One region of the Listeria grayi genome, then DNA from elsewhere that is predicted to be linked to it. Evidence: predicted binding sites of a transcription regulator. Region 1 holds the regulator's gene; each other region holds the start of a gene.

Evidence for each region. Region 1 encodes Rex, which represses fermentation and respiration genes when NADH is low (regulators of the CRP and FNR family bind a similar motif). Its sites were predicted from a motif close to TTGTGAAATATTTCACAA; they were not measured.
Region 2: the regulator Rex is predicted to act here: its motif matches at 1,587-1,604, upstream of EL241_RS02035 (phosphoketolase family protein).
Region 3: the regulator Rex is predicted to act here: its motif matches at 2,475-2,492, upstream of EL241_RS13285 (cytochrome ubiquinol oxidase subunit I).

The regions. Positions count from the first base shown of each region.
Region 1 covers NZ_LR134483.1:799,572-803,791, forward strand. Annotated here, with positions in the region: gene EL241_RS03790 (ABC-F family ATP-binding cassette domain-containing protein) at 1-1,397, opposite strand, end outside; gene EL241_RS03795 (redox-sensing transcriptional repressor Rex) at 1,716-2,357, shown strand; gene EL241_RS03800 (YdiK family protein) at 2,404-2,598, opposite strand; gene EL241_RS03805 (CPBP family intramembrane glutamic endopeptidase) at 2,602-3,285, opposite strand; gene groES (co-chaperone GroES) at 3,505-3,786, shown strand; gene groL (chaperonin GroEL) at 3,815-4,220, shown strand, end outside.
Region 2 covers NZ_LR134483.1:424,130-428,349, reverse strand. Annotated here, with positions in the region: gene EL241_RS02045 (MFS transporter) at 1-377, opposite strand, end outside; gene EL241_RS02040 (AraC family transcriptional regulator) at 505-1,485, shown strand; gene EL241_RS02035 (phosphoketolase family protein) at 1,675-4,050, shown strand.
Region 3 covers NZ_LR134483.1:2,689,312-2,693,531, forward strand. Annotated here, with positions in the region: gene cydD (thiol reductant ABC exporter subunit CydD) at 1-21, opposite strand, end outside; gene cydB (cytochrome d ubiquinol oxidase subunit II) at 21-1,034, opposite strand; gene EL241_RS13285 (cytochrome ubiquinol oxidase subunit I) at 1,021-2,427, opposite strand; gene tadA (tRNA adenosine(34) deaminase TadA) at 2,760-3,242, opposite strand; gene EL241_RS13295 (acetate--CoA ligase) at 3,424-4,220, shown strand, end outside.

The sequences.
Region 1 (4,220 bases):
CCAAGTAGCGTCAGCTTCGATAATGCCAGCCGTGCTTTCTCCCCGCCGCTTAGGCTATAGACCAGCTTGCTGCAGTCTTCCTCAGAAAATAGAAAATTGCCTAAGCATGTCCGAACAGCTTGTTCGGTCATATCGGGGAAATCGTCCCATAATTCTTGGAGCACAGTTTTATTGGAGGAAAGATTGGTTTGTTCTTGATCGTAATAGCCAATCTGAACGCCGGAACCAAATTCAAAGTCGCCGTATAATGGTGGCAACTTTTCGATCAACGTTTTTAAAAGGGTGGTTTTGCCGATACCATTGGGACCGACGATCGCCACACTGTCGGGACGTTTGACTTCAAACTGGATATGCTGAGCGATCGGTTGCTCTTTTTGATACCCAATCGCCAGATCGTATGTTGATAACACATCTTTTCCAGTAGGTTTGGAAAAATGGAAACCAAAATGTGCCGATTTCTCACTGCCTTCTGGCCGATCGATCCGGTCGAGTTTTTCTAATTGTTTTCTTCTGCTTTGCGCGCGTTTTGTCGTGGAAGCGCGGACGATATTGCGAGCAACGAAATCTTCGAGTTTCGCGATTTTCTTTTGTTGCATATCGAATTCTTTCCATTCTTTTTCGAGCTTGGCTTGTTTTTGAACCAAGAACTGGCTGTAGTTGCCGACAAAACGGTCGATTTTCGTGCGACTGATCTCATAAACTTGGTTGACGACTTTATCTAAGAAATAACGGTCATGCGAAACGATGACCAACGCGCCCTGATAATTTTGCAGATAGTTTTCCAGCCATGTCAGCGTATCGATGTCCAAATGGTTGGTCGGTTCATCGAGAATAAGGATATCTTGCTTGGAAAGCAACAATTTCGCTAGGGAAAGCCGTGTTTTTTGACCACCGCTCAGGGATTGGATCGGTTTCTCATAATCTGCTTCATAAAAGCGGAAACCATGCAGAATCGAACGGATATCGGCTTCGTATTGATAACCGCCTTGTTCTTTGAAGTTATGCTGCAGTTCATCATATTGCTTCAAAAGCGATTGGAATTGCGCTTCGTTGGAAATAATCTCCGGATCGGCGATTTTCAATTCGATCTCGCGCAGCTGTCGTTCCATTTGCTGTAACTCAGTAAAAACGGTGAGCATCTCTGCCCAGATCGTTCGTTCTGATTCTAGGGGTGTGCTTTGTGCCAAATAACCGATCTTCACCTGTTTTGGTTTGGAGATCGTCCCCCCGTCATAACTCAGTTCGCCAGCGATGATTTTTAGCAGGGTGGATTTCCCAGCACCATTGCGGCCGACTAATGCAATTCGATCATTTGTTTTTACTTCTAATTTTATATTATCTAGGATCATTTCTGCCCCGAAATATTTGCTGATTTGCTGTACTTGTAATAAAATCATGATTTCTCTCCTCTAACTTACTACTTTTAGTTTAGCTCAAAGAATTAGCAAAGGCAACGTGCGACTATCAAAATTCTTTTCACGTATTATATTTTTGTGAAAATTTGTGATTTCTTTTGTGAATTTTTATGGTAAAATGATGTCTAACGGCTTTTTGTTAGTTTTTTGAAAAATTATGAGCAAAAAGTTTGTGCATTCTTTGTGAAATGTTTATAGTATAAAAGCAAGCATGTGAAAATGAGAGCAGTTATCTGCAGATCTTTAAGAAGTGCTTCGGTTCAATTAGCAAAATTTTCAAGGAAGAAGGGAAAAGTTAAGATGGAGGAAAATACAAAAATTCCACAAGCAACAGCAAAACGCTTGCCATTATATCATCGTTATTTAAAATATCTACATGAGTCTGGTAAAGAGCGCGTATCATCTGCTGAATTAAGTGAGGCAGTGAAAGTAGATTCTGCAACCATTCGTCGTGATTTCTCCTATTTTGGAGCACTTGGAAAGAAAGGCTATGGCTATAATGTAGCGTATATCCTCGATTTCTTCAGCAAAACGCTAAGTCAAGATAAACAAACTAACGTTGCTATCATTGGAGTAGGGAACTTAGGAATGGCGCTCCTGCATTACAACTTCATGAAAAACAATAATATCAAGATCGCCGCTGCTTTTGATGTCGATGCTGATAAAGTAGGCACGATCCAACAAGATATACCAATTTATCATTTAAATGATATGGAAGAAACATTACGCGAAAACAATGTGGAGGTCGTGATTTTGACAGTACCGTCAAGCGAAGCGCAAGCCACAGTGGATAAATTGTTAGAAGCAGATGTAAAGGGGATCTTGAACTTTACACCAGCTCGTATCAGTGTACCAAAACACGTTCGTGTCCATCACATTGATCTAACGACAGAATTACAAACACTTATTTACTTCTTGGAAAATTATCCGCAAAATAAATAAGTAAATAAAAACTGCCGGAAAGCAAAATACTTTTCCGGCAGTTTTTTTATTTTTTACGATTGAATAAGGCGATGAAGATAAACCGTGCACCAGTGACAAAATCAATGGCTGCCATCGCCATGATGACATAAGCGAGAATCGTCCAGCCGCTATCATTTACCTGTTCCACAGCAAAGACCACAAATACAATGCCGAGAACGATATAAAGCAATCCCTGGAAAATCGATTTATTTGCATTCATAACTTAGGAAACACCACCTAAAGAAAATAGTAGAACGATCGCATTCATGATCATATGCGCAAAAATGGTGACAGTGATCCGCTTTGTTTTCGTATATAGGAAACAAAGAATCAAACCGATGGAAAAGTAAACCAGCAGAAATGGAAGGTCACCATGCCCAAGGGCGAAAAACAAAGAGCTGATTACCGCTGCCACATGGATATTCATCCAATTGGTGAGACCACCGAATAATACTTTCCGAAAAACGATTTCTTCAATGACCGGCGCAATAAGTGTGATAAACACAAATAAGACTGGTGCCTGTTTCGTCAAAGATGTCAGCATTTCCGTATTTGCCGAGCCAGCAGGGGTATCCATAAACAACTGCGTGATCAAACCGGCAACTACTTGTCCGGCAAAGAGCATCAGAACGCCTGATACAGCCCAAACTACGCTCATACCAACGCTTGCCTTGGTTCCTCGAAGTACTTTATCAGTTGCCGGTTGTTTGCGAAGTAGCAGCCAGATGACAAATAATGTGATCAGATTCGCCACAATATTCCAGATGACAACACTTTGGTTGAAAGCTTGCTTACCCGCTAACGTGGTGAAATGAAGAACCAGCCCGTGTACGATCGGGATACCGACAATGCCGGATAAAAAATTAATTACATAAACCACTAAAACCCAAAAATATCTTTTAGACAAAAAATCGCTTCCTTCTAGCTAAACTTAAATATTCAAGAACTATTACGTTTTATTGTACTAATTATTGGTACAACAAGCAATTATAAAAAAACGCCAAAAATTTTTTTAGTAGTTTTTGCTTGCATTCCTTACCATTTTTGACTATTATAATATTGTGTTAGCACTCAAAACGTTAGAGTGCTAAAAATAGAAACTATCACTATGAGGAGGTTATTTACATTGTTAAGACCATTAGGAGATCGTGTCGTTATTGAAGTACTTGAAGCAGAAGAAAAAACTGCAAGCGGTATCGTGTTGCCGGATTCAGCAAAGGAAAAGCCACAAGAGGGCAAAGTAATCGCAGTAGGAAATGGCAAAGTACTAGAAAACGGAACTAAACAAGAACTAGAGGTAGCAGTAAATGATCGCATTATCTTCTCTAAGTATTCTGGTACAGAAGTAACGTATGACGGCAAAGATTATTTGATTATCCGCGAGGACGATATTTTAGCAATTGTTTAATCTAAGATAAAATGGAGGGAATAATAAAATGGCAAAAGATATTAAATTCAGCGAAGACGCTCGTCGTTCCATGCTACGCGGTGTGGATCAATTAGCGAACGCAGTAAAAGTAACACTTGGACCAAAAGGTCGTAACGTTGTTTTAGGCAAAAAATTCGGTTCTCCACTTATCACAAATGATGGTGTGACGATCGCAAAAGAAATCGAATTAGAAGATGAATTTGAAAATATGGGAGCAAAATTAGTTTCTGAAGTTGCTTCCAAAACGAATGACGTAGCCGGAGACGGTACGACAACAGCAACAGTTCTTGCTCAAGCAATGATCCAAGAAGGATTGAAAAATGTAACAGCTGGTGCTAACCCTGTCGGTATCCGCCGCGGGATTGAACGAGCAGTTGCAGCAGCAATCGAAGAACTAAAAACAATCTCTAAAC
Region 2 (4,220 bases), 380 kb from region 1:
ATTTCTGATAAATAGGTCCATGATGCCGGTACGCCAGCCCCTACAGAAAGCCCTGTAATAAGAAATCCTATTAATAACATTGTAAAATTCATGGCAAACATAATGATCGCTACGCCCAACATATAAATCAGCATGTTGTAGGTATAGATAAATTTCCGTCCGAACTTATCGGCTAAATGACCGCCGACTAATGCACCAAAAGCAGAACCGAACGCATTTGCGCTGATTGCCCCTAAAAGGCCGACCGCAAAACTACTCAAACCAAATTCTGATGCCCATAATGTCAATCCGCTGGCCCCTGCCACAATACAACCCGAGTCCAAGTAATTCGTTAATGAAACAGCAATCGTTCCTTTTTTGCTTTTCTGCGAGTCCATACTCATAATGTTAATAACCCTCCTACATATTTTATTTAAGCGCTTACTTACAATATAGTTTTCAATGATTGCGTTTTCAATATCGTAAATCTATAATAAAAGTATCGAATATACAGGAGGAATAGTAATGGATCCCAAAATAAAAGAACAGTTATTCCGGCTCAACCCGCATGAGATCGCCCAAAAAGAAACCGGCACGTTCATTATGGATTATCCGAAAAAATCGTTTTCCGAAGAAAATGGCGAAATAAATATGTTGAACCGTTATTTTTTTAAAAATAAAGATATTCGGGTCAGCAAGCATAACCGCTATGCCGACTATCCCTATCATTCGCATCAATTTTTGGAATTGAATTATATGCTTAGCGGTAGCTGCTGCCAGATCATCGAAGGAAAGGAAGCACTGCTGCAAGAAGGCGAACTTCTCCTTCTCGATACTGGCTGCCATCACTCGATCAAGGCAACCGGCGATCAGGATATTTTGATCAATATCCTTTTCCGTGACAAAAATATCAATTTGAGTTGGTTAGCAGAAATCAAAAAGAAAAACAGCCTTGTCTATGACTTCTTACTCAATTCTGCCGTAGAAGGCCATTCTTTTAAGAAATATATTATTTTTAAAAGTACAAATATTCCGCATATCAAACAGATCCTTGATCAGATCATCACCGAATATTTCCGCAATGAAGCTTTTTCAACGAAGATAATTACTTTTTATCTGCCGATCCTTTTTACCGAACTAGTGCGAAAATGCGACACCTATCTTTCCGATACCGTCATGAACCATGCAATCAGCTCTAATACCATTATTCTTTCTGCATTAAGACTGATTGAGAAAGAATACCGGGAAATCACGCTTAGCTCTACTGCTGAAAAACTCGGCTATAATAAAAATTACTTAAGCAATGTTATCAAAAACAAAACCGGCAGCACCTTTACAGAACTCGTAAATAAACAAAAGATCTTGGCTGCTGATCTATTGATTGAATCCACTACAGCTCCGATCAGTGAGATCATCGAACAAGTCGGCTTTCAAAACAAAACGCATTTCTATAATCTCTATAAAGCGACTTACCACATGCTTCCGCAAGAGCGACGCCAAAAATAATTCACTTCGTTTCCAAGTCCAGTACGACGCTGACCCTTTTGACTCACAAAAATTGGGCTCAAAAAGGATATATATTTCTATCAAAGTGTTCTATTATAATATTGTACAGAGAATCACAATCTTTTTTGCTCACGAAAACACAACGAGCATCGCTGGTTCTCAAAAAATATATAAAAGGACTGATTCGGTATGACTGATTATTCATCTCCAAATTATTTAGCAAAGGTTGATGCGTGGTGGCGGGCAGCAGATTTTATTTCTGTCGGACAATTGTATTTGAAAGGAAATCCATTGCTTCGTAGACCACTTGAAAAAGAAGATCTCAAAGTTCATCCAATTGGCCATTGGGGCACGATCTCCGGTCAAAATTTCATTTATGCGCATTTAAATCGTGTTATCAATAAGTATGATCTGAATATGTTTTACATTGAAGGACCAGGTCACGGCGGTCAAGTAATGGTATCCAATTCTTATCTGGATGGCAGCTATACGGATATTTATCCAACAATCACACAAGATGAAGTTGGTCTGACAAAATTGTATAAACAATTTTCTTTCCCCGGCGGCATTGCTTCTCATGCTGCTCCTGAAACACCTGGTTCCCTTCACGAAGGCGGCGAACTCGGCTACGCGCTCTCTCATGCTACTGGCTCGATCTTAGACAACCCTGACGTGATCGCTGCTACAGTAATTGGCGATGGCGAAGCGGAAACGGGTCCATTATCCGCAGGCTGGTTCTCCAATACCTTTATCAATCCAGTTAATGACGGCGCCGTCCTTCCGATCTTGTATTTAAACGGAGCAAAAATCTCCAATCCGACGATCCTCTCCCGCAAAACGGATAAAGAACTTACCTCCTTTTTCCAAGGATTGGGCTGGGACCCGATTTTCGTTGAAGGAGAAGATCCTGCGAAAGTTCACCCGCTTATGGCAGAAAAACTAGATCAGGCCATCGAGAAAATCAAAGCCATCCAAACAGAAGCACGCAAAGAAGCCGCAGATAAAGCAACAATGCCAACATGGCCAGTGATTCTCTTCCGGACACCAAAAGGCTGGACAGGTCCCAAAGAATGGAATAACGAACCAATTGAAGGAAGCTTCCGCGCCCACCAAGTTCCGATCCCAGTTGATCAGCATCATTTTGATCATGTCGACGCATTGGAAAACTGGCTGCAGTCTTATCGCCCTGAAGAACTGTTCACAGAAGAAGGCTCGTTAAAAGAAGAAATCAAAGCCCTTGCACCAAAAAACCGCATGGCTACGAATCCGATCACGAATGGCGGAATTGATCCGCAACCACTGCGCTTACCTAGTTGGAAAGATTATGCTGTTGAGACTGCAAATAAAGACGTCATTACCCAAGATATGATTGAACTCGGTGGTTTCGTTCGCGATATCGTCAAGGAAAACCCTGATAACTTCCGTATTTTCGGACCGGATGAAACAAAATCAAACCGTTTGAATAAAGTCTTTGAAGTGACCAACCGCCAATGGATGAGCAAAGCAGAATTCCCACGTGACGAATGGTTGGCACCAGCTGGCCGCATCATCGATGGGCAGCTTTCCGAACACCAAGCAGAAGGCTTTTTGGAAGGATACGTCCTCACTGGTAGACATGGCTTTTTCGCCAGCTATGAATCCTTCCTACGCGTTGTCGATTCCATGCTGACCCAGCATTTCAAATGGCTTCGCAAAGCAAAAGAACAAACATGGCGGAACAGTTACCCATCGCTGAATGTGATCGCGACATCGACTGTTTTCCAACAAGATCATAATGGCTATACACATCAAGATCCAGGTGTTTTAACACATCTAGCAGAGAAAAAGCCGGAATTTATCCGCGAATATCTGCCAGCTGATACGAACTCACTGCTTGCAGTCATGAACGAAGCTTTTCGTTCAGAAGAGCTGATCAACTTGATCGTGTCTTCTAAACATCCGCGTCCGCAATTCTATTCTGCTGAAGAAGCAGAAATACTAGTGAAGGACGGCTTGAAAATCATCGACTGGGCCTCCACAGTAAGTGAAGCCGAAGAGCCAGATGTCGTCATTGCTTCTGCCGGTACAGAGCCAAACTTAGAAGCACTTGCAGCGGTCACACTTTTAAATGAAGCCTTCCCTTCCTTGAAGATCCGCTTTATCAATATTGTCGACATTTTGAAATTACGCCATCCGGATATTGATCCGCGCGGCTTGACGGATGAAGAATTCGATCGTTATTTTACAACCGACAAACCGATCATTTTCGCCTTCCACAGCTATGAAGGCATGGTTCGCGACATCTTCTTCAACCGTCACAACCATAACTTGTTCATTCACGGCTACCGCGAAAATGGCGATATCACCACACCATTCGACATGCGTGTCCTTAGCGAAATGGATCGCTTCCACCTTGCAAAAGATGCTGCAGAGGCGGTTTATGGCGAGATTGCAACATCTTTCGTCGCTGAAATGGACGCTGTTTTAAGCAAACATCATCATTTTATCCGCGAAAATGGCGAAGATCTACCAGAGGTGGAAAATTGGAAATGGCAAGCATTGAAGACAGATTTATTGGAAGTATAACTTAAACACAATATGCTTTTAAGAAAGCGTGGAACAGAGAATGTTCCACGCTTTTTCTATTTCAGTGAGGGAGTTGCCTCCCTTATTTTTTCGTGTTTGATTAGAGTTCCTTACCTCCGCCTCATTTAACTGAATTTATATTTTTTTCAGAAAAATCCCTTTATTTCGTT
Region 3 (4,220 bases), 860 kb from region 1:
TTTGAAAACATCTCTTCCCATTAGTACGTCAATTTCTCCTTATCGGAAACCCGTTTACGGAAAACGTAGTAACTCCAGATTTGATAACCAAGCACGAACGGCAGCAACGTTACTGCAACGATCGTCATTACGCTCAGTGAATAATGTCCCGAAGCAGCGTTATAAATAGTAAGATTATATGCTTCTGTAATTGAACTGATCATCACGCGTGGGAATAAACCAACAAAGATAGCCCCCACTGTGAAAACAATTCCTAACCCACCAAATGTGAATGTCAAGATCTCACGGCCTTTCCATAGGAAAAAGCCAGAAAGCAGATAGAATACGACAACAAGTCCGATCATTAACGGAACTAATACTGGACGAGCCGTAAATAAGTCAGTATACACAAATGCCAATGCCACAAATATCAGTAATGCCACGACAGTTGCGAACCAGACTTTTTTCGCCAATTTCGTTGCTCGTATGCGAAGTTCGCCTTCAACACGTAAAGCAATAAACTGCAAACCATGTAGCAAGCAGATCAAGACGATCGTGATGCCTCCCCACACAGAGAAAATATTGACATAATCCGTAAACCCGCCATGCAAGTTCATTTCTTTATCGATCGGCATTCCTTTTGCCAGTGTGGAAAATAATACGCCCAATAGGAATGGCGGTAATAAACTACCAAAGAAAATGATCCAATCCCATGTTTTGAGCCAAGTTTTTGTATCTTTTTGACCGCGGAATTCAAAGGATACACCCCGTCCGATCAATGCTAGCAGCAAGACGACGAATGGCAGATAATACCCGCTGAACATCGTTGCATACCAATTTGGGAAAGCGGCGAAAATAGCTCCGCCGGCTGTGATCAGCCAAACTTCATTTGCGTCCCAGAATGGACCGATCGTATTGACAAGCATTTTACGTTCGTTACTTGATTTTGCCAGAAAGCGCGTAGCCATTCCGACACCAAAATCGAAGCCTTCTAGGAAGAAAAAGCCGATAAACAAAACGGCAACTAGTAAAAACCACAACTCATTCAGTGACAAGTTTTTCTCCCCCTTTATCGAATGGATCCACAGAGACATTTTCTTCTACTTCTTCATGTCCATCTGGTCCTTTTTTGATTTCTCGAATGAATAAATAAATCAAGACGATTGCTAAGATCGCATAGATCGTGGAGAAAGTAATGATCGAGAATAAAATACTTCCTGCCGATACATTAGGCGATACCGCATCTTTCGTTTGCATATATCCGAATACAACCCATGGCTGACGGCCGATCTCTGTCATGATCCAACCCATCGAGTTTGCTAAGAATGGGAACAAGATCATCGGAACCATCAAACGGAGATACCAAGTTGCGTGCACAAGGCGTTTTCTCCAAGCAAGTACGACTCCGATCATTGCAAAGAGAATCATTAGCATTCCAGCGCCGACCATGATACGGAAACTCCAGAAAGAAGTTTTTACCGGCGGGATATAATTACCTGGCCCATAAACTTTTTCATAATCTTTTTGAAGAGTGTTCATCCCTTCGACACTACCTGAGAATTTAGAATAAGATAAGAAACTTAATGCATATGGGATTTTGATCTCCCAATCATTTTTCTTCTTCTTATCATTGATGCCGCCAATGAAAGTCCAAGCTGCAGGACTTCCGGTATCTTCCCAGACTCCTTCTGTTGCTGCCATTTTCATTGGTTGTGTTTTCACTAGATATTGCGCTTGCGAGTGACCACTGAAGGCAACACCAAAACCGCCGATAACCGCCATGACCATTGCGATCTGGAACGAGCGTTTGAAGAAATTGACATCTTGTTTTTTCATCATTTTGTATGCACTGACACCTGCTACGAAGAACGCACCAGTGGCAAAAGCACCAAAGATAACGTGCGGAAATTCGACTAGCAGCTGACCGTTCGTGATCAATTGCCAGAAATCATTCATTTCGGCGCGGCCATTTTTGAATGCAAAACCGACCGGATGCTGCATGAACGAGTTCGCTGCCAAAATCCAGAAAGCAGAAAGGATCGTTCCGATCGCTACTAACCAGATACAAGCAAGGTGGAGTTTCTTACCTAATCTTTCCCAGCCGAAAATCCATAGACCGATGAATGTCGACTCCATGAAGAAGGCAAGCAATGCTTCGATCGCAAGCGGTGCACCGAAAACGTCACCGACGAAACGGGAATAGTCCGACCAGTTCATTCCGAATTGGAATTCCTGAATGATCCCCGTTACTACCCCAACAGCAAAGTTGATCAAGAATAAGTGTCCCCAGAATTTCGACATTTTTTTGTAAATTTCTTTTTTCTTTACGACGTACAATGTTTCCATAAGCGCAACCATAAATACAAGTCCGATTGAGAGCGGTACGAATAGAAAGTGAAAAATCGTGGTTGATGCAAATTGGAAACGTGCCAAAAATAGTTTATCCACTTTTTGTTGTCCTCCTTTTGTTTACAAATGCGCAATTACACAACAGGTTGTTCTTAAATTCACAAATATGATCATAAACAAACCAAATTATAAGTAATCCCATTTAATAATCATTACTAAGTATATTATTTATTTTAACTTATTTACGCCAGAATGTGTTTAGTTCTTTCGATGTCATTTTATAATACAGGAGTTTGTGAATTATAATTTAATCACAATCCCGCATAACTAGAAGAATGTAACAATGATATCCTTTTCACAAGAATTTAAAAATGGTTCTAATTACCTATAACACAGTACCTCAAAAAGTGCTTTTTTAGGTAAAAATAACCTTATTCTGTTTTAGCTTGTTTAGCCGCTTTTTTCTTCGCACGAAGCGCTCGAAAAAACGAAGTCAGCAATTCTGCACACTCCGTTTGCAGCAAACCTGCTTCCACTTCACAAGTATGATTGAAACGATCATCTTGCAAAAGATTCATCAAAGTCCCCGCCGTTCCCGCTTTTGGGTCCGGAGCCCCATAATATACTTTTTTTAATCGCGAAAGTAAGATCGCGCCGCTGCACATCGGACAAGGCTCCAGCGTCACATAGATTTCCGCTTCGCTAAGCCGCCAACTTTCTCGGTTTTGGCAAGCTGCTTGAATGGCCAATATTTCTGCATGCGTGATCGCGTTTTGGGTCGTTTCCCGCAGATTATGTCCGCGCCCGATTATCTCATTATCCAAAACAACTACTGCACCGATCGGAACTTCGCCCAGCGCTTGCGCTTTCCTTGCTTCTTTTATCGCTTCTTCCATGAAGATCGCCTTTTCCATCGCCAGACCAAACCTCCGCTTTCTTTTTATCCCCTTCATTTTACCACATAAAACTTACAGAGGTAGCTTTTTTGGTTGCATTTTATCGTTCTTTGTAATACCATATATTAGAACCAGGTACTAATATATGAAATAGTTAAAAAATTTATTATCTTTTGTCAATATAAAGGAGGTTCTTTCAATGAACAGTGCGAATTTATTAGCACCAGAAAAATATAATATCACCGATGAGATCGCAAAATTCACTTCCAATAAAACAGCTTTGATCTGGAAAAACGATCAAGATGAAACAAAAAAATGGAGTTATCATCAATTAGTGGTAGAATCCGCTAAATTTGCAAATGTAATCACCAAAGCAGGCATCCAAAAGGGTGACCATGTTATTGTGATGACGCCACGGTTATTGGAAACCTACGCGATCTACATGGGACTTTGGAAAGCCGGTGCGATCGTGATCCCTGCTTCAGAACTATTGAAAGCACACGACTTGGAATACCGCATCCACCATGCAGAAGTAAAAGCAGTTATTACCTATGACGGTCTAACAAGTGAATTTGAGAAAATCGCAGACGATCATTCTGTTCATACTAAAATACTGATCGATGGTCATTTAGAGGGTTGGCAGAATTACGGAGAACTAATGGATCAAGCACCCGAAACTTTTGAAACGGTCGATACGCACCGCGAAGACCCTTGTCTGCTTGCATTTACCAGTGGAACGACCGGGAATCCCAAGGGTGTGGTCCACGCGCATGGTTGGGGTTACGCCCATATTCGTATTGCTGCGGATCACTGGCTTGATATCCATGAAGATGATATCGTTTGGGCAACTGCTGCTCCCGGATGGCAAAAATGGGTGTGGTCACCGTTCTTATCTGTGCTCGGCAAAGGCGCGACTGGTTTCATTTTTAATGGTCGTTTCAGCCCTGAACGCCAACTACGACTATTAGGCGAAGAAAAAATCAACGTGCTTTGCTG